One region of the Providencia hangzhouensis genome, then DNA from elsewhere that is predicted to be linked to it. Evidence: predicted binding sites of a transcription regulator. Region 1 holds the regulator's gene; each other region holds the start of a gene.
What was found. The regulator CRP, encoded in region 1, controls carbon source genes, mostly activating them, when cyclic AMP is high. The targets are predictions, from matches to a motif close to ATGTGANNNNNNTCACAT.
Positions count from the first base shown of each region.

Region 2: the regulator CRP is predicted to act here: its motif matches at 3,877-3,894, upstream of PZ638_RS02980 (NupC/NupG family nucleoside CNT transporter).
Region 3: the regulator CRP is predicted to act here: its motif matches at 5,159-5,176, upstream of PZ638_RS07725 (NupC/NupG family nucleoside CNT transporter).

Region 1 covers NZ_CP135052.1:332,425-339,669, reverse strand. The annotation lists gene PZ638_RS01510 (GmrSD restriction endonuclease domain-containing protein) at 1-102, opposite strand, end outside; gene PZ638_RS01505 (hypothetical protein) at 89-694, opposite strand; gene PZ638_RS01500 (LysE family translocator) at 856-1,461, opposite strand; gene PZ638_RS01495 (hydrolase) at 1,563-2,546, shown strand; gene PZ638_RS01490 (YheU family protein) at 2,543-2,761, shown strand; gene PZ638_RS01485 (phosphoribulokinase) at 2,939-3,808, shown strand; gene PZ638_RS01480 (OsmC family protein) at 3,899-4,300, opposite strand; gene crp (cAMP-activated global transcriptional regulator CRP) at 4,657-5,289, shown strand; gene PZ638_RS01470 (hypothetical protein) at 5,481-7,058, shown strand; gene PZ638_RS01465 (aspartate aminotransferase family protein) at 7,119-7,245, opposite strand, start outside.
Region 2 covers NZ_CP135052.1:692,247-699,491, forward strand. The annotation lists gene prfC (peptide chain release factor 3) at 1-1,144, shown strand, start outside; gene PZ638_RS02965 (BON domain-containing protein) at 1,336-1,746, shown strand; gene PZ638_RS02970 (patatin-like phospholipase family protein) at 1,879-2,976, shown strand; gene PZ638_RS02975 (TatD family hydrolase) at 2,969-3,754, shown strand; gene PZ638_RS02980 (NupC/NupG family nucleoside CNT transporter) at 4,060-5,343, shown strand; gene deoC (deoxyribose-phosphate aldolase) at 5,818-6,597, shown strand; gene deoA (thymidine phosphorylase) at 6,646-7,245, shown strand, end outside.
Region 3 covers NZ_CP135052.1:1,761,094-1,768,338, reverse strand. The annotation lists tRNA gene PZ638_RS07770 (tRNA-Lys) at 817-892, opposite strand; tRNA gene PZ638_RS07765 (tRNA-Lys) at 925-1,000, opposite strand; tRNA gene PZ638_RS07760 (tRNA-Val) at 1,037-1,112, opposite strand; tRNA gene PZ638_RS07755 (tRNA-Val) at 1,147-1,222, opposite strand; tRNA gene PZ638_RS07750 (tRNA-Val) at 1,249-1,324, opposite strand; gene gltX (glutamate--tRNA ligase) at 1,748-3,169, shown strand; tRNA gene PZ638_RS07740 (tRNA-Ala) at 3,346-3,421, shown strand; tRNA gene PZ638_RS07735 (tRNA-Ala) at 3,464-3,539, shown strand; gene PZ638_RS07730 (DUF3820 family protein) at 3,614-3,829, opposite strand; gene PZ638_RS07725 (NupC/NupG family nucleoside CNT transporter) at 3,910-5,094, opposite strand; gene ligA (NAD-dependent DNA ligase LigA) at 5,373-7,245, opposite strand, start outside.

The DNA.
Region 1 (7,245 bases):
ATTCCTTTGGAAAAACGGGTTAGTTACCAGCCTACCAGATTCAATATCATTCATATAATTTAGTAGTTGTACAGACCTGATCTTATAATCAATCGTTTTCATTTAAGATACTCTTATTTTCATGATTGTTAGCTTTAAAGTAATTAATACTATACTTTTGCCTATTTTTAAAGCTTTCTTCAGAAGAGAACAAGCAAGCTGATATCTTAGAATAACTCTCTTTATGATCTAAAGTTAGTTCGTTGAAGAAATCAAACCAGTTTTTTCTAGTATTTCCGAATGGAAAATAAAATGGGTGAATAAATCCTCTAGCTACATTATTTATATAACTCTTATATACCTCAAAACTCTTAAATGATGACTTCTTAGTAAAGTTAAATGTATCATCCACTATGCCATTTAAAATTTTATCAAAAAGAAAGCCATCAACTATAGCAATATCTAAGTCAGATGAACCTTTACTATATTCATTAGATGTCTTTAAACTAAATCCTATATGAGCAGATCCTGTAACATAAATATGTTTAAAGGGAACTGAAAATTTATTACTAATTTGATTTAAAATCACATATGTAGAGTCATCTGTGTTCATGAAACCTACAGACGGAGAGGATAAATATAATTTTTTAACAACTAAATCAATATCCTCACCTTTAATTATTTTTTTATTCTTTTCTATAATTTCGGAAAGCATTTACTTTATTCCTTCAAATAGTAGAGAATCTTTCTTCTATTTACGGCTTAATCTCAGCCTAATTATATAGCCTATTAAGATAAAATCAGCCACAAATATTTAATTTATTTTATGTATTAGCTATCGAACTCTTATAAAGTCTCTAGCACGTACAACAAAGATCATTCCAACCAAATTAACGGCACGCACAGTGCAGTTAATAAGCCCATCACCCAGTTAAAAATAAACCAAGCACGACGGCTACGTAAAAATAGGCTAATTAATGAACCAAACCCCATCCAAATTAAACCCGCCACTAAGTTAACTATCACAAATGCGATACTCATCATTAAAATAGATTGGGTAAATAATTCACCGGGGAGGCTAAATCCCCCGACAGCGCCTAGCCCCATCATCCATGCTTTGGGGTTTAAAAACTGTAATAAGCCGCCTTGATACCAAGTAATGCTTTTCGCAACTTCGCTATTCGTCTTCAGTGGGGCATAATTTGCTGTCGCTGTTTTCCATGCTAGCCATAGCAAATATAGACTTCCGGCGAATTTTAAGGCGACATGAAGCGCAGGATAGAGCAATAAAAGTGCAGCAACCCCGAATGCGGAGAGATAGAGTATTGACTGCATCCCTAACATAATACCAAGGCATAATATTATTGTATGGCGAAAACCGTAGTTTGCTGCACTTGACGTTAGCAACATATTGTTAGGGCCGGGAGTGACTGCAGCAATGAATAAAAACGTAAAAAGAGAAAAAACCAGCCCCAATGTCATTTATAATTTAGCCTCAAACTCAAATTTGTTTACTTGCATCACAAAAAAATAACAGTATGTTATGTGACTCACAAGAGTCCCCATTAAATAAAAATAAGGCTATGTCAGAAAACTTTCGTCCAATAAGTTGGGCTAAAAATCCACACCTCCAAACATTACTGCCAAGGATTTTCCGTAGAACACCGAAAATCAAACCAATATGGCAGCGGCTTGAATTGCCTGATGGCGATTTTATCGATCTCGCTTGGAGTGAAAAACCTGAGCTAGCGGCACATAAGCCACGTTTAGTGATCTTCCATGGTCTCGAAGGCAATTTTAAGAGCCCTTATGCCCACGGGATGCTAGAAACGGCCCAAAAGCATGGTTGGTTGGGTGTAATTATGCATTTTCGCGGTTGTAGCGGTGAACCCAATCGCCAACAGCGAATTTACCATTCAGGTGAAACCAGTGATGCTCGCTATTTTCTCCGTTGGTTAAAACAAACCTATGGTGATACGCCGACGGCCGCAGTCGGCTATTCTCTTGGTGGTAATATGTTAGCGTGCTATCTCGCAGAAAGTGGGCAAAATGCAGATTTAGATGCGGGCGTCGTGGTTTCGGCCCCATTAATGCTAGAAGCCTGTTCTTTGCGGATGGAAAAAGGAATATCTCAATTCTATCAACGCTATTTACTAAATGGCTTAAAACGTAATGCAACGCGTAAATTGGTACGCTACCCTGGCTCACTACCTTTAAACTTGCTGCAGCTTAAACAACTAAAACGCATCCGTGAATTTGATGATGTGATCACTGCTCGTATTCATGGTTTTGATGATGCGACAGATTATTATCAAAAATGCAGCGCATTACCTAAATTAGCTTACATCACGAAGCCAACATTGATTATCCACGCTAAAGATGACCCATTTATGGCGCCTGAGGTTGTTCCTGATTTATCATTTTTACCCCACAATGTGGAATACCAAATGACAGAACATGGTGGGCACGTAGGCTTTGTGAGCGGTACCTTGAGAAAACCGCAAATGTGGTTAGAAACACGCATCCCTCAATGGTTAACGCCTTATTTAGATAAGGAAATAATGTGATTATTCCTTGGCAAGAACTTGAACCTGAAACATTGGAAAACCTAATTGAAAGCTATGTCTTACGGGAAGGAACCGACTACGGCTCCCATGAAAAAAGCTTACAAGATAAGGTCAACGATGTGAAACGGCAGTTAGTTTCTGGTGAAATTGTGCTAGTCTGGTCTGAATTGCATGAATCGGTTAATTTCATGCCTAAGGGGAGTTTTTCTGTCTGATGTTTTTATTCTATGGTTCATTTTTACGTCATCATCTATCATGAATTAAGTTACAGGTTTTCCACACAATCATGTCGTAAAACCATCAAATAAAACTCAAAACCCTAACACCCGTTAATCCGCTTCATGCACTATTGATTAAAATAGTGCTTATAAGCGCAACACAGGGAGTCCACGATGTCCAAAAAGCACCCAATCATTGCTATCACTGGTTCGAGCGGAGCTGGCACAACCTCAACTAGCCAAGCATTTCGTAAAGTTTTTCACCAATTAAATATCCAACCAGCAACATTAGAAGGGGATAGCTTTCATCGCTATACACGCCCTGAAATGGATATGGCTATCCGTAAAGCCAGAGAACAAGGCCGGCACATCAGTTACTTTGGCCCCGAAGCGAATGATTTTGCGTTGCTTGAACAAACCTTAATCGACTATGCAAAAACAGGTTGTGGGCAGTCCCGTAAATATCTACATACTTATGATGAAGCGGTACCGTATGGCTTGCAACCTGGGACATTTACCCCTTGGGAGCCGCTACCAGACAAAACAGATATTTTATTTTATGAGGGGCTGCATGGTGGCGTTGTCACTCCAGAACATAATGTTGCACAACATGTTGATTTGCTTGTAGGTGTTGTCCCTATTGTCAACCTCGAATGGATCCAAAAATTGATCCGCGATACCACAGAGAGAGGGCACTCCCGCGAAGCGGTTATGGACTCTGTTGTACGTTCAATGGGGGACTATATTAATTACATCACGCCACAATTTTCTCGCACCCATATCAATTTTCAACGCGTTCCTACGGTAGACACCTCTAACCCATTTTCGGCTAAAGCTATCCCATCACAAGACGAAAGCTTTATTGTGATCCGCTTTCGTGGGCTAGAGCAAATTGATTTCCCCTATTTGCTGTCAATGATATCCGGCTCTTTTATTTCAGCAATGAATACAATTGTCGTCCCAGGAGGGAAACTCAGTTTAGCAATGGAATTAATTATGGCACCAATAGTCGAAAAACTAATTAATCAAAAGAACAACAGTTAAATTATTTTTTGATTAAAAAATAAGATGCTTATCATTAATTAAGGTAAGCATCTTTCAATTCAAATATATTAATAAAAATTAAATTTATTTTTAGTTTTTTATTTCAAAGCTGTGTGTGACTTCAACGGTTTTCTCTAACATCAATGCGACTGAGCAATATTTCTCAGCAGAAAGTTGAACGGCACGTTCGACTGCTTTTTCCGTTAATTCATTCCCTGTCACAATAAAATGCAAATGGATTTTCACAAAATAACGAGGGGCTTCTTCACGACGTTGTGAGGTTAATTTAACTTCACAATCCGTAATATCGTAGCGGCCCTTTTGCAAAATCGAAACGACATCAATTGCGCTACAACCCCCCGCTGCCATTAACACCATTTCCATTGGGCTTGGGGCTTTATCACCCGCATTGCCATCCATCATCACCTGGTGCCCAGACGCAGACTCTCCTAAGAAAGAAAGCCCTTCAACCCACTTTACTCTTGCTTCCATTGTATTTCCCCTTGAAATGAAATCGGTTTAAAGGCTACATTGTTCCATAGATATAAGGAATGTTATATCAACTTTATTTGGCTGAAGCGATACAGGGAAGACTTTCTTTATTGAATATGCTACAAACAATACTTAGTTGATAGGATTAAGATCAAAACTCAACAGTTTAATTGATCATATTATAGTGTTGATATCAATTTGCGTTACCAAGAGCAATCAAAAACGCTGAAGTAATCAGCCCCTTGATTATTTAAAGGTATATAAGGCAAATTAATATGCTAAGCTAGTGACTTTAAAGCCAGCCTTTCTAGTACGTTTTTCCGAATGGCTGCAATAACATACAGAGGATAACGCTAATGGTTCTCGGCAAGCCACAAACAGACCCTACTCTTGAATGGTTTTTGTCACACTGCCATATTCATAAATATCCATCCAAGAGCACTCTTATCCATCAGGGTGAGAAAGCAGAAACCCTTTACTATATCGTTAAAGGTTCGGTGGCTGTTTTAATTAAAGATGAAGAAGGCAAAGAAATGATCCTCTCTTACCTGAATCAGGGGGATTTCATTGGTGAGCTTGGGTTATTTGAAGAAGGGCAAGAACGTACTGCGTGGGTTAGAGCAAAAATCGCCTGCGAAGTTGCTGAAATTTCATATAAAAAATTCCGTCAATTGATTCAGGTTAACCCTGATATTTTAATGCGCCTTTCTGCGCAAATGGCTAGTCGCCTACAAACAACATCTGAGAAAGTCGGTAACCTCGCATTCTTAGACGTTACAGGCCGTATTGCTCAAACTCTATTAAATTTAGCCAAACAACCTGATGCGATGACACATCCAGACGGTATGCAAATCAAAATTACCCGTCAGGAAATAGGCCAAATCGTGGGTTGTTCCCGTGAAACAGTTGGCCGTATTTTGAAAATGTTAGAAGACCAAAACCTGATCTCTGCACATGGTAAAACAATTGTGGTTTACGGCACACGTTAATTAACCTTTCAGCCTGGCCACCTTTGGCTGGGCTATTATTGTAAACAGCGGTATATCAATGATATAGCGCTGTTTTTCATTTCTTTGCTTATGGCCCCTTTATTGACTTTCTAGCACACTCGCGTTTTTTGATATTAATTAAAATATACTTATATAAAATAATTAATAATTAATCATCCGAGATTTTATATATGCGCACTATTACTAGCACAAAAAACCAAGTTATTTCGCCACAATTAGAAAATAACAAAAAAGATTTTATTAAGAATAAAACCTTTTTTGAAAACTTACAATATGCAAATCAAGCATCTGTAAATTCCCCCACATTAGTGAAACAACCTACAGAACAGATAAAAAAGACACCACGTGAAAACTTTGTATCTTCATTAAATATAGGAAGTTTGCTACCTAATACCCAGCCAACTCATAAGACATTTTATCCTAAGCATAAAACTATTTTTGAAACTCAAAAAAATAAAAATATTGACATCCGCTCTATCGATTTCAAGACTAGCCTTGATTTTTTTAAAAATATGCCTAGTTCTCAAGATCAGAGCTTAGTTTCTCGCTATCCCCTCATATTTAAAAATTCGAGAAAAATAGAAAAAAATTTTACCCCAGTAGAAGACCATTCAATTACCCATAAAACTCAGGAAGACTTACCAATGCAAACAAGTAAAAAAAACAACGTTGAAACCTCAACGTTTGTAGATTTTCATTTAAACCGTTCCGCAGGTATGCTATCTAATTTTAAATATAAAATAAAATCCATTCATGAAAAAAGTATTCGCAAGTTCAGAGATGTTTTTAAAACAAATAAAAAGGAAGAACTATGCGTTAAATTTGAAAATGGCGAGGCTAAGATTATAGATAAAACTACTATAACCAGTCAAAATTTAATAAAAAAACACGAAAAAATTAAAGATTCGAATAAAGAAGTATTTCAAGATAATAATCAATTAAATAATATCAATACTCTAGACTCTACTGAACCATCACCTGACAAAAATAAAGAGTGCGGAAATATTTTTAATAAAATGGAATCAGCCATTAGCACGTTAGAAGATCATTTCAATGAATCTACCACAAATAAACAACTAGCTTGGGACAATGATGGTATTGACTGGTATAAAGCACAAGATGAAAGTCTAAATACAGAGAGTAGCGAACTTGTTAAACAAGCGTATTCACAAGATATTATTGATGATGCAACTCGCATAATAAATAAGTCAGACTCTGATATTATCAGTGAAAATGCAAAAACAATATTTAATGAATTTTTTAGTGATAACCATCAGAATTCAAGCATTAATTTTTATTCGAGTAATGAAAGTATAAACTCTAATTTATCTGGTTATGTTTCAGAGAATTCTGTCGATTCTGGGTATAGTTCAGAAAACAAGAAGAAAGAAACAGTGGTTAATTTAACCACCTCCGAAAACCACACAAAATCTAAAATAACAGATAATTTAGATCGGAAAGAAAAATCAATTATTAGAAAAAAAAAGCCTAATATCAAAATACGCCACACCGAAAAATCAAAAGCTCGCAAACAATTTATTAGTAATGGATATAAATTATCGCAAAGTAAAGAAGAACAAACAATAATCCCTAAAAATAAAATACCAAAAGCTAAAAGCTTAGAGTATACCTTGCAAGACCCACAAAAAACATTAGAAGATATAAAAAACCTTATGACAGAAATAGTCAAAGAAGAAGCTCATATATCTCACCTTCAATCTGAATTAAGCCTCTTGGATAATAAATAACCGCTTGCTTAAGGAACTAGTTGCAGAGACATTAATGCCTCTGCAACTTTCAATTAATCATTAACTCAGTAACTTCTCTATTGCCGTTTCTAATTTCGCCATGCCGCTATTAATTTCTTCTTCCGAAATAATCAGCGAAGGCGTAAAACGTAAAACATTAGTGCCTGCATTGAGCATCATCAGCCCT
Region 2 (7,245 bases), 360 kb from region 1:
TGACCCAATGGAATTAATGGATGAAGTGGAAAATGAGCTGAAAATTGCTTGTTGTCCAATCACATGGCCTATTGGTTGTGGTAAATTATTCAAGGGTGTTTATCATTTATTACGTGATGAAACAATCCTATACCAAACAGGCCAAGGTCACACTATTCAAGAAGTCCGTATAATTAAAGGGCTGAATAACCCAGATCTTGATGCTGCCGTAGGTGATGAATTAGCGGCACAGTTACGTGATGAGTTGGAATTGGTTCAAGGGGCATCTCATGAATTTGACCATGACGCATTCTTGCAGGGTGAATTAACCCCTGTCTTTTTCGGAACAGCGTTAGGTAACTTTGGTGTTGACCATATGCTAGATGGCCTAGTGGAATGGGCTCCTCAGCCACAACCGCGCCAAACAGATTTACGCCAAGTTAATGCGACAGAAGAAAAGTTCACCGGTTTCGTATTTAAAATCCAAGCAAATATGGACCCGAAACACCGTGATCGTGTTGCGTTTATGCGTATTGTTTCAGGTACTTATGAAAAAGGCATGAAACTACGCCAAGTGCGTATCAAAAAAGACGTGGTCATTTCTGATGCTTTAACCTTTATGGCGGGGGATCGCTCTCAGGTCGAAAACGCCTATGCAGGGGACATCATTGGGTTACATAACCATGGTACGATTCAAATCGGTGATACCTTCACACAAGGTGAAGAGCTCAAATTTACGGGTATTCCTAACTTTGCCCCTGAATTATTCCGCCGTATTCGCTTACGTGATCCGCTAAAACAAAAACAACTGTTAAAAGGCCTCGTTCAGTTATCTGAAGAGGGTGCAGTACAGGTGTTCCGCCCGTTAACTAACAATGATTTAATTGTTGGTGCGGTAGGTGTGCTGCAGTTTGACGTGGTGGTTTCGCGTTTGAAAAGCGAATATAACGTTGAAGCTATTTATGAAGCCGTTAACGTTTCTACTGCGCGTTGGGTTGAGTGTGATGATGCGAAGAAATTCGAAGAGTTTAAACGCAAAAATGAGCAAAACTTAGCCCTTGATGGTGGCGACAACTTGTCTTATATCGCACCGACTATGGTGAATTTGAACCTGACTAGTGAACGTTACCCTGACGTTAAATTCCGCAAAACACGCGAACACTAATTGTGTTTATGACCCACGACTAGCATAGTTAGTGGGTCATCTTATTTCGAACTTCATTTAAAGCAACTTTCCCTGTTTTTTTATGCTTATCATCAAGAATATTCTGTCTTTATCACCTTTCTCTTTATTTTTTATGTTTTTTTACTTAGGCTATATTATTCGTTGTCCATTGCAGTGAAAGGAAGGTTTTTATGAAAAAAGCAAAACTATTGAGTTTGTTAGGAGTTATTGGGTTGAGCTGGGCGCTCGCGGCTTGTAGCTCATCATCAGATAGCGCTTTGAAAAAACAAGCCTCAGAAACCTGGGACAGTGCATCTAAGACCGTTGAAATGGCAGGTAAAGATACTGGGAATGCCATTTCGAGTGGCGCTAAAAACACCGGTGACTACATTGATGACTCCGCGATTACGGCGGATGTAAAAGGAAAATTACTGGGTACGAAAGGTATTTCGAGTAACAGCGTATCAGTAAAAACAGTCAATGGTGTTGTTTACTTATCAGGCTTTGTTAAATCAGCCGATCAAATTGATAAAATTACCCAAGTGGCATCGCAAGTCAATGGGGTAAAATCAGTACAAAATGGTTTAGTCATCGCTAACTAATCAGTAAATAAATGTCTCAATAGCTCATATTGCTGAATATTTATTGTACAATGCGGATAGAATGGGCTTTCAAAGGGAAGCTCATTCTGTTTTTGAGCTATTTAAAGTGAACTTCTGTCATTCAGAGGCATTATGGGAAAACACGTTTCAGTTACACTCGGCACGATTGAGCCGCTTGCATTCTTTGATAATATCAACTCGGGAAAAACTGCCCTGATTTGTGAAGGTGGCGGTCAACGAGGAATTTTTACTGCGGGTGTACTGGATGAGTTTCTTATCTCTGATTTCAACCCTTTTGACCTGATGATAGGCACTTCAGCTGGGGCTCAAAATCTTTCTGCGTATATTTGTGGGCAAGCAGGTTATGCACGCCGTGTGATCACGCGTTATACGACTAATTCGGCATTTTTCAATCCACTGCGCTTTATCCGCGGCGGTCATCTGATTGATTTAGATTGGCTCGTCGACACCACAGCAAAGGAATTCCCATTACGTATACAAGCAGGGCTCGATTTATTAAATTCAGGCCGTGAATTCTATATGGGAGCAAGCCGCAGTGATGATTTTTCCGCTGCTTTTCTAAAGCCTGACGCAGACAACTGGCTCGATATTATTCGTGCATCCAGCGCTATTCCGGGCTTTTATCGTGAAGGTGTCGAATTTGATGGCACGCTTTACCAAGATGGTGGCATTAGTGCTGCTATCCCAGTTGAAGAGGCATACCGCCGCGGTGCAGAGACTATTGTGGTGATCCGTACCGTTCCTTCCCAAATGTATTTTACCCCTGAATGGGTGAAAAGAATGACTCGGTGGCTGGAAGGGGATAAAAATGGCCTACAACGTATGGCCGCGATGCTAAAAGTTCATCTGAAAAGCTACCGTAGAACACAAGAATTTATTGAAAACCCACCAAAAGATGTACAGGTCTTTGAGATTTATCCACCTGTTCCACTGAAAAGTAGTGCGCTGGGTAGTAAGGTATCTTCGCTTAATCAAGATTACCATACGGGGCGCCGGTGTGGTCGCTATTTTATTGCAGCACTGGGTGATGCCTTTGACCACAACACAAATCGCTTTAGCCATACTTTGGCACAGAAAATTGAGTCTAACCCATTAGATATTCAGCTTGAGCCACAAGTACCGAATGAGCTCATTCCTGAATTGGCGGCGGAGCCTGTTACCTCAATGCCTTTGGCCGCAATATCCGCAAATGAAAATCGTGATGGCTAAACGTCAATTTATTGATACTCATTGCCATTTTGATTTCCCACCTTTTAGTGATTCCTTCACTGAAAGTTTGCAGCTTGCTCAACAAAGTGGGGTGAGTGATATTATCATTCCTACAGTGAGTATGGATAATTTTGCACGAGTTTGGCAACTGGCACAGCAGTACCCGCAGCTGCATGCCGCTATGGGGTTTCATCCGTTATATTTGAGTCAGTTTCAAGAGCAACATATTGATATATTGACTGATTATCTAGCTAAAAAGAATAAAAAGTGTGTGGCGATAGGGGAGATTGGGCTTGACCTCTATATGCAAAACCCGCAATTTGAGCGCCAGCAAGTGGTGTTGTCCGCACAATTAAAGTTAGCGAAACAGTTTGATTTACCAGTTATTTTACATTCACGTAAAAGCCATGACCCATTAGCTGCGATGCTACGTCGTTTTGATGTCCCAGCTCGTGGCGTTGTGCATGGTTTTGCCGGCAGTCTATCTCAAGCCCAAGCCTTTGTTAAACTTGGCTATTATATTGGTGTTGGTGGCACAATTACTTATGACAGAGCGAATAAAACTCGCCATGTGATGTCGCAACTCCCTTTGACTTCATTATTATTCGAAACGGATGCCCCTGATATGCCAGTTTCAGGTTTTCAAGGCGAACCAAATCGTCCTGAACGTATTGAGTGGGTTTTTCGTTCATTATGTGAGCTTCGCCACGAATCCCCTGCAGAAATAGCCCAACAACTTTACAACAATAGTTTGTCGTTATTTAATCTCACCAAGTAAAATCGCATACGGAATCATAAATAATATTTATATAATTTCACTAATTGGCTATTAAAATCTATTTAGTTTTTATTGTGCTTAATTGGGACTTTAGTGCCTTTACAGATTAAACTGAATAGTTTTTGTGACTTTTGTCACATTATGTGAATTTTTGTTGTTTATTGCAGTATGTATTTGTGATGAGTATTGCGGGTTATTGGTGATGACTAGGTATAATCATCAAATTAAGAGTCAAGGTGACTTACACGTTTCCTTATATATCAACCTAAAATAAAGTGAACAGGGATCCTTCCATGCAGCTCATTATGAGTATTATCGGAATGGCGGTACTTATCGCGATAGCTATTCTATTTTCCAGCAATCGCCGAGCAATTAGACTACGCACAGTTGGCGGCGCATTTTTAATTCAATTAGCCATTGGTGCATTTGTTCTTTATGTTCCAGCGGGGCGTAGTGTGCTCCAAGGGATGTCTGACGCGGTTTCTAAAGTTATTGGATATGGTCAAGATGGGATGAGCTTCATCTTTGGCGGCCTTGTTTCCGATAAAATGTTTGAACTGTTTGGTGGCGGTGGCTTTATTTTCGCTTTCCGCGTTTTACCAATTATTGTTTTCTTCTCATCATTAATTGCTGTCCTTTATTATTTAGGGATCATGCAGTTAGTGATTAAAGTTCTTGGTGGTGGTCTGCAAAAAATATTGGGAACCTCAAGAACAGAATCGTTATCTGCAACAGCAAATATTTTTGTTGGGCAAACGGAAGCACCATTGGTTGTTCGCCCTTATATTGCAACAATGACGACATCAGAGCTGTTTGCCATTATGTGTGGTGGTTTAGCTTCTGTAGCGGGTTCAGTTTTGGCCGGCTACGCCCAAATGGGTGTACCAATGGAATACCTGATTGCTGCCTCCTTTATGGCCGCTCCAGGTGGTTTATTATTCGCCAAACTGATGGTTCCAGAAACAGAAGATGTAAAAGATAGGGTTGATGCGACAGATTTAGTCGCTGAAGATGAACGCCCTGCCAATATCATTGATGCGGCCGCTTCTGGGGCATCATCAGGGATGCAACTAGCGCTGAACGTGGGGGCAATGTTATTGGCCTTTATCGCTTTGATTGCATTGATCAATGGCATCTTAGGTGGTATTGGTGGCTGGTTTGATTATCCACAATTATCACTGGAATTATTATTAGGTTGGCTATTTGCCCCAATCGCATACTTGATTGGTGTGCCGTGGAGTGAAGCGACAATTGCCGGTTCTTTTATCGGCCAAAAAGTTGTTGTGAATGAGTTTGTCGCATTCATGAACTTCGGTGAATACATGAAAGCGGATGCTGAAGTACTGGCGGCAGGTAAACAAGTGCTTTCCGACCATACTAAAGCGATTATTTCGTTTGCATTATGTGGTTTTGCTAACCTTTCATCCGTCGCTATCTTACTCGGTGGTTTAGGCGGAATGGCGCCAAATCGCCGTGGTGATGTCGCTCGTTTAGGTATGAAAGCGGTTATGGCTGGTACCCTGTCTAACTTAATGAGTGCAACCATTGCTGGCTTTTTCTTGACGTTAGGCGCAGCAGCCGTAATTTAATTTATATTTGCTATCAGCTAATCCAATTAAACGGAAGGGGATTAATCCTTCCGTTTTCATTTTGATTCGTTATATTCTTTTATGACTTTTTATATCAATCGTAAATTTTCAACTATTCTTAACTTAGTCAATCAATGATAAAGAAAATATTGAAAAAGCCATTTGAGAGAAGAATTGATGGCGATAGATGGTATAATTTGATCTATATCACATTTTTTATTTTAATAATGTAACATTCAGTCGATTAATGTGATTTGTAGCACATAAAATGGCATCATTCCATGGTCAAATAGGCATTAGTAAGCTGCTATGGAACTGCTAGTTCTCAGAGTCTAGGACTCTAGGGCATGATGCGGTGAGAAGGATCTCAGCTGCTCAGTTCGGAAAGAATCCGACTAGCATCTTTAAGGAACCAAGCCCGCTCGCCAACAAAGAACGTGTCGTTCTGAAGAATTAACAACGTTGGAGAGTTATATGACTGATTTAAAAGCGGCCGCACAACGCGCGCTGTCACTTATGGATTTAACCACTTTAAATGATGACGATACTGATGCGAAAGTCATCGCACTGTGTCATCAGGCGAAAAGCCCAGCAGGCAATACCGCTGCAATCTGTATTTACCCTCGTTTTATTCCCATTGCACGTAAAACATTACGTGAGCAAGGCACTCCAGATGTGCGTATTGCAACGGTTACGAATTTCCCACACGGTAACGATGATATTGATATCGCATTAGCTGAAACCAAAGCAGCAATTGCTTACGGTGCGGATGAAGTTGATGTTGTTTTCCCTTATCGTGCGCTGATTGCCGGTAATGAACAAATTGGTTTTGATTTAGTGAAAGCCTGTAAAGACGCTTGTGCGGCTGCGAATGTGTTGCTGAAAGTAATCATTGAGACAGGTGAGTTAAAAGATGCAGCACTAATCCGTAAGGCTTCTGAAATTTCAATTAAAGCGGGCGCTGATTTTATTAAAACCTCGACAGGTAAAGTACCTGTTAATGCAACATTAGAAAGCGCGGAAATCATGATGCAAGTCATCCGTGATATGGGCGTTGAAAAAACAGTCGGCTTTAAACCTGCTGGTGGTGTACGTACCGCAGAAGAAGCAGCAGAATACTTAGCGTTAGCGGGACGAATTTTAGGTGACAATTGGGCAGATAGCCGCCACTTCCGTTTTGGTGCTTCTAGCCTATTAGCAAATTTATTAAATACGCTAGGTTTTGACGTTAAAAAATCAAGCAGCAGTTATTAATTTTCGCAATATTGTTAGCCGATAAATTCGACTTTAAAGGAGAATATTGTGTTTCTGGCACAAGAAATTATCCGTAAAAAACGTGATGGTAAGCCATTAAGCGAAGAAGAAATTCGTTTCTTTATCAATGGTGTTCGCGATAACTCAGTTTCAGAAGGTCAAATTGCTGCATTGGCAATGACTATCTATTTTAATGATATGACCATGCCTGAGCGCGTTGCATTAACGTTAGCAATGCGTGATTCAGGTACGGTTCTGAACTGGAAATCACTCAACCTCAATGGCCCATTAGTTGATAAACACTCAACTGGCGGCGTGGGTGATGTGACTTCACTGATGCTTGGCCCTATGGTCGCTGCTTGTGGCGGTTATGTACCGATGATCTCAGGCCGTGGTTTAGGCCATACTGGTGGAACACTAGACAAGCTTGAAGCGATCCCTAATTTCGATATCTTCCCGGATGACCTTCGTTTCCGCGACATTATCAAAGATGTCGGGGTGGCAATTATTGGGCAAACTAATTCATTAGCACCTGCCGATAAACGTTTCTATGCGACCCGTGATATTACAGCGACAGTGGATTCAATTCCGCTAATTACCGCTTCAATCTTAGGTAAAAAATTGGCTGAAGGCCTTGATGCTCTGGTG
Region 3 (7,245 bases), 1.4 Mb from region 1:
TGACGTCATTATATTTTAAAATATATCCTGCTAATGCCATATTGGAATATAGACATAAAAACTAAGTGGCTTTCAAAGTACATCTTGAATTATTTTACATATTAGGCGGGCTGTGTAGCCGATAATTCTCTAAGTTCTTATCATATTACTTAGAAAATGCAACTTACAAAATAGGTGTATTATTTAGTGAGTAAGTGTTTACTGAGCTAAGTATTAGTTTGGATTATTTGCTTGATAATGGCTTGAGCTGGTGGGTCGTGCAGGATTGAAATCCTTCGGATTTACCCTACGGGCTGAACCTGCAACCAGCTTGTCGAGGTACGGCTTAACGACTGAGTGTTTACTTAGGTGACGGTTAAATTGGATTACTTGCTTGGGAATGGCTTGAGATGGTGGGTCGTGCAGGATTGAAATCCTTCGGATTTGCCCTACGGGCTGAACCTGCAACCAGCTTGTCGAGGTCTGGCTTAACGACTGAATGTTTACTTAGGTGATTGTTAAATTGGATTATTTGCTTAGGAATGGCTTGAGATGGTGGGTCGTGCAGGATTGAAATCCTTCGGATTTGCCCTACGGGCTGAACCTGCAACCAGCTTGTCGAGGTCTGGCTTAACGACTGAATGTTTACTTAGGTGACGGTTAAATTGGATTACTTGCTTGGGAATGGCTTGAGATGGTGGGTCGTGCAGGATTGAAATCCTTCGGATTTGCCCTACGGGCTGAACCTGCAACCAGCTTGTCGAGGTACGGCTTAACGACTGAGTGTTTACTTAGGTGACGGTTAAATTGGATTACTTGCTTGGGAATGGCTTGAGATGGTGGGTCGTGCAGGATTCGAACCTGCGACCAATTGATTAAAAGTCAACTGCTCTACCGACTGAGCTAACGACCCATCTTGGAAGATCTGATTTTTTACTGCTTAGATGGTGGGTCGTGCAGGATTCGAACCTGCGACCAATTGATTAAAAGTCAACTGCTCTACCGACTGAGCTAACGACCCATCTAAATTGTGTTTTAATGCAAATAACTGATGAAGTGGTGGGCGATAGCGGGCTCGAACCACTGACCCCCTCCTTGTAAGGGAGGTGCTCTACCAACTGAGCTAATCGCCCACTTCATGACTTATACTACATTATAATAAATAATTGGTGGGCGATAGCGGGCTCGAACCACTGACCCCCTCCTTGTAAGGGAGGTGCTCTACCAACTGAGCTAATCGCCCAATTATTTATTTTTCATCGTCAACGGTGGTGGGCGATAGCGGGCTCGAACCACTGACCCCCTCCTTGTAAGGGAGGTGCTCTACCAACTGAGCTAATCGCCCCGTCGTCGATGGAGGTGCATTATAGGGATACTGAGTTCTGAGTCAACGCTTTTTCAATAGATTTTTTTCGTTCGTTGCAAAAATAATCAAGATGTTTCAATATTCACCAGAAAAGCTGCCTTTTTAATCAATTACCTATCATTTTCTCTTTATTCTTTTAAGAAAAAAACAGAAACTATTTTTAAAGCGTATTTATTTATGTCAAATTTGGCGAAACAAACTAATTTCTTGTCTTCTATCCTGATAACTTGATTGAGGAATCATTGTAGGATGATAGAATAGATATACATTTTAGCAATGCTTAGACATTTCACTGCTTAGAACATCAAACTCGCCATCAAGTTAATTGTGCCTGTTTTTAGTCTTCTAAACAGTAAACAGATAAGCGCTTCAAAAACATGTTTTGCAATTAAGGCAATCTCGATGAGTAAAATCAAAACCCGTTTTGCACCAAGCCCAACTGGCTATTTACACGTTGGTGGTGCACGTACCGCTCTGTATTCCTGGTTATTTAGTCGCCACAATCAGGGCGAATTTGTCCTGCGTATTGAAGATACTGACTTAGAACGCTCAACTCAGGAAGCTATCGACGCCATTATGGACGGTATGAACTGGTTGAATTTAAATTGGGATGAAGGTCCTTACTATCAAACTAAACGCTTTGACCGTTATAATGATGTCATTGACCAAATGTTAGATGCGGGTACCGCTTATCGTTGTTATTGTTCGAAAGAGCGCTTAGAGGCGTTACGTGAAGAGCAAATGGCAAATAATGAAAAGCCTCGTTATGATGGCTGCTGCCGTGACCATGCACACAACCATACACCTGATGAGCCGCACGTTGTTCGTTTCCGTAACCCACAAGAAGGTTCCGTTATTTTTGACGACAAAATTCGTGGGCCAATTGAATTTAGTAACCAAGAGCTGGACGATTTAATTATTCGTCGTACTGATGGTTCACCAACTTACAACTTCTGTGTGGTTATTGATGACTGGGATATGGAAATTACCCACGTTATTCGTGGTGAAGACCATATCAACAACACGCCTCGCCAAATCAACATTCTAAAAGCATTAGGGGCACCAGTACCTGTGTATGCTCACGTTTCGATGATCCTAGGTGATGACGGTAAAAAACTATCAAAACGTCATGGTGCGGTTAGTGTTATGCAATATCGTGATGACGGTTATTTGCCGCAAGCACTTCTTAACTACCTTGTGCGTTTAGGTTGGTCTCATGGCGACCAAGAGATTTTCACTGTTGAAGAAATGAAAGAGTATTTCAGCCTTGACGCTATCAGCAAGTCAGCAAGCGCGTTTAATACTGAAAAACTGCAATGGTTAAACCACCACTATATTAATTCATTACCAGCAGAAGAAGTTGCAACCTATCTTGCATGGCATATTGAACAACAGAATATTGATACCAGCACAGGACCTCAATTAGTTGATCTAATCAAATTACTTGGTGAACGTTGTAAAACATTAAAAGAAATGGCGGAATCTTGCCACTATTTCTACCAAGATTTCGAAGAATTTGACGCTGATGCGGCGAAAAAACACTTGCGACCTGTTGCTCGTCAGCCTTTAGAAGTCGTAAAAGATAAATTAGCTGCGATCACTGATTGGACGGCTGAGAATGTTCATCAAGCCATCGAAGCAACTGCCGCTGAATTAGAAGTGGGTATGGGTAAAGTGGGTATGCCTTTACGTGTTGCTGTGACAGGTGCTGGCCAGTCTCCAGGCCTTGATGTGACCGTTCACGCTATCGGTCAAGCTCGCTCTATCACTCGTATTGAGAAAGCCTTAGCGTTTATCGCTGAACGTGAAGCTTCTGCTCAATAATTTAATATTATTGGCCCTCAATTTATTGGGGGCCAATTCTCTGATTCATCCTCCCTTCTCCACTCAACTGATTGCAAAATGTTCTATATTTCAGCAATTAAACCTAAAACCCGATTATTTTATTGACACTCTAACTTAGCTTGAATATGATGCATCCCGTCCAAAAGATTTTGTTTGGGGCTATAGCTCAGCTGGGAGAGCGCTTGCATGGCATGCAAGAGGTCAGCGGTTCGATCCCGCTTAGCTCCACCATCTAATTCCCTGTTAGGTGGCACAATACAAAACATTTCGATTGGGGCTATAGCTCAGCTGGGAGAGCGCTTGCATGGCATGCAAGAGGTCAGCGGTTCGATCCCGCTTAGCTCCACCAATCATATTTATCTCACATTTATTTATTATTCTACTTTTTCACCAACTATATAAAGCTATCTACTTAACCCTGTATTACTTGCACTTTAGTGGCTTTACCAGCCCTTCTAAGCCTTCTATTTTTATTCCTAGGGTCATCTCCATTAACTGCCCTAAACGTCCAGCAGGGAACTCTCCTTTCTTATAGAACCATAATAAATATTCTTCAGGTAAATCAATTAATATACAGCCTTTATATTTACCAAATGGCATATACGTATTGGCCATATCAATGAGATCTTGTTTTTCCATTGTTATTTCTCTTTCGTATCAAAGCATAAAAAACGGCGCTCATTTGAACGCCGTTTCTTAATCTAACATGTTTTAGTGGATTACAAAACTAACCCAACAACCGCTGCGGATAAGAAGCTAACTAAGGTTGAACCATACAGTAATTTTAAACCGAAACGAGCCACGGTATTACCTTGTTTCTCATCTAAACCTTTAATCGCACCTGCAATAATACCGATGGATGAGAAGTTAGCGAAAGAAACTAAGAATACGGACAAGATACCAACAGAACGCTCAGATAACCCACCAGCAATCGCTTGTAAGCCATCCATCGCAACGAATTCATTCGTTACCATTTTCACTGCCATAATTCCACCAACCTGTAAGGCTTCATCGGCAGGAATGCCGAGCATCCATGCAAATGGATAGAATACGTAACCTAACATGGTTTGGAAGTCGATACCGAATACAGCTGAGAAAATACCGTTAATCATCGCAATGAGGGCAATAAAACCAATCAACATCGCTGAAACGATAATCGCTACTTTAAACCCTGCAAGAATATATTCACCTAACATTTCAAAGAAGCTTTGCCCTTCGTGCAGGTTGCTCATTTGAATATCTTCTTCACCTTCAGGTGGATACGGGTTAATCAGTGATAGTACGACGAAAGTACCAAACATATTTAGAACCAATGCAGCGACCACAAAACGCGGCTCTAACATGGTCATGTATGCCCCAACGATAGACATAGATACCGTTGACATGGCAGTTGCCGCCATGGTGTACATTCTGCGGTCTGACATCCGGTTCAATTGGTCTTTATACGCAATAAAGTTTTCTGACTGACCCAGTAACAATGAACTTACTGCGTTAAAAGACTCTAACTTACCCATACCATTCACTTTCGATAACACGGTACCGATGATACGGATCACGATAGGGAGAATTTTGACGTGCTGTAAGATCCCGATCAACGCAGAAATAAAGATGATTGGGCATAACACTTGTAAGAAGAAGAACGCTAAGTTCCCTTCAATCATGCCACCAAAAATAAATTTAGTCCCTTCTGCTGCATAGCCTAGCAAGTGAGTAAATACCCCTGCCACACCAAGAACAAAAGATTCGCCAATATTCGATTTTAAGAACAAATAAGCTAATGCAATTTGAATAACCAGTAGTTGAACAACATAGCGAGGACGGATTCCTCTACGGTTACTACTGGCTAAAATGGCAAGAGCGGCAATTACTACTAAAGATAAAACGAAATGCAGGATCGAGGTCATATGCGACTCCAACAAATTTAAGAATCAGTCTATGTGCATATTCTATGTAATAGACAACATTTAAATGAGACAGAGGTCACATTAATATGAAAGCTTACTAGGTGTATTTTGCAAAAAGAAGAAGGGGATCACGTTTCAACTATAACAATTCCTAGCATTCGCTTTTTTTGCACAGAAATTTTACTGAGAATTTAAGTTAAGACTTACAACAACCTGCGTATAAAATTGTTGCCTACAGAGATCGTAGGCAACTAAGTCAAATTGAATATAGTTCACTATTAAATATTCAGCAAACGAACCAATTCATTTTCATCAATAACGCGTATGCCAAGTTCATTTGCTTTGGCTAATTTAGAACCAGCGGCCTCACCTGCAATGACCAAATCTGTTTTCTTCGAGACGCTTCCTGAGACTTTTGCACCTAAAGCCACTAACTTGTCTTTGGCTTCATCACGCGTCAATACGCTCATTGACCCTGTTAGCACCACTGTTTTACCTGCAAATGGGCTCTCGATTTCTGCACTATTAACGACTTTTACTTCAGGCCAATGAATATTTGCCTTCGTCAGTAAATCTTCAATCACCGCTTGGTTATGAGGTTCACGGAAAAAATTGACCACATGTTTCGCAACTACATGACCAATATCTTGAACGGTTTTTAGTGACTCTTCATCCGCCGCCATCACAGCCTCAAGTGTGGTGTAATGCGCTGCTAAGTTTGCCGCCGTTGCTTCGCCAACCTCACGAATTCCAAGGGCATAAATAAAGCGAGCCAATGTTGTTTGCTTAGACTTATTGAGTGCATCAACCAGATTCTGTGCCGACTTCGGCCCCATTCTATCGAGGCCAGTTAAAATACCTGCACTTAATTGGTACAAATCTGCCGGCGTTTTGACATACTCTTTTTCGACTAACTGGTCGATAATTTTATCGCCCATGCCATCCACATCCATTGCTCGGCGTGAGACAAAATGTTTCAGTGCTTCTTTGCGTTGTGCCCCACAAATAAGCCCACCGGTGCAGCGTGCCACCGCTTCACCTTCAACTCGTTCGATATCAGAACCGCATACAGGGCAATGGGTCGGGAAGACAATTTCACGGCTATCTGTTGGTCGCTTGTCAACCACAACACTGACGATTTGTGGAATAACATCCCCTGCTCGACGAATAATGACCGTATCACCGATATGCACGCCAAGGCGTTCAATTTCATCTGCATTGTGTAACGTCGCATTACTGACCACCACACCTGCGACTTGCACGGGCTCTAAACGCGCCACAGGCGTGATAGCACCTGTACGCCCAACTTGAAATTCAACATCTTTTAATAATGTGACTTGTTCTTGAGCTGGGAATTTAAACGCTGTCGCCCAGCGAGGTGCTCGAGAAACAAAACCTAATTCTTCTTGAATCGCGATTGAGTTAACTTTAATGACTACCCCATCGATATCAAAGCCAAGGTCAGGTCGAACTTGCTCAATTTCATGGTAAAAATCTAATACGGCCTGATGACCAACACGTAATTGAACATAATCACTAACCGGTAAACCCCATGCTTTAAATTGCATCAAACGGTCATAATGTGTGTCCGGTAACGAGCCACCTTCCACAAGCCCAACACCATAACAATAAAAAGTGAGTGGCCTTTTAGCGGTAATACGTGGGTCTAATTGACGTAACGAACCCGCAGCCGCATTACGCGGGTTTGCAAAGACTTTGCCATCCGTTTTACGTGCCTGCTCATTTAGTGCTTCAAAACCTTTTTGGGGCATGAAGACTTCGCCACGGATCTCAACGCGATCAGGAATATTGCTTCCCCTTAAACGCAATGGGATAGCGCGTATGGTTCGTACATTCGCGGTAATATTCTCACCTACGGTCCCATCACCACGAGTCGCCGCTTGTACTAATTCACCATTTTCATACAACAAACTTACCGCTAACCCATCGAGCTTGAGCTCACAACAAAAAGTCAGTTCTTGATGATTTTTCAAACGATCTCTTACCCGCTTATCAAACGCAAGGTAACTTTCTTCATCAAAAACATTATCTAGGGATAGCATAGGAATTTCATGGCGTACGGTATCAAACGCAGCCAATGGTGCGGCACCAACACGTTGAGTCGGTGAATCACTTGTGACAAGTTCAGGA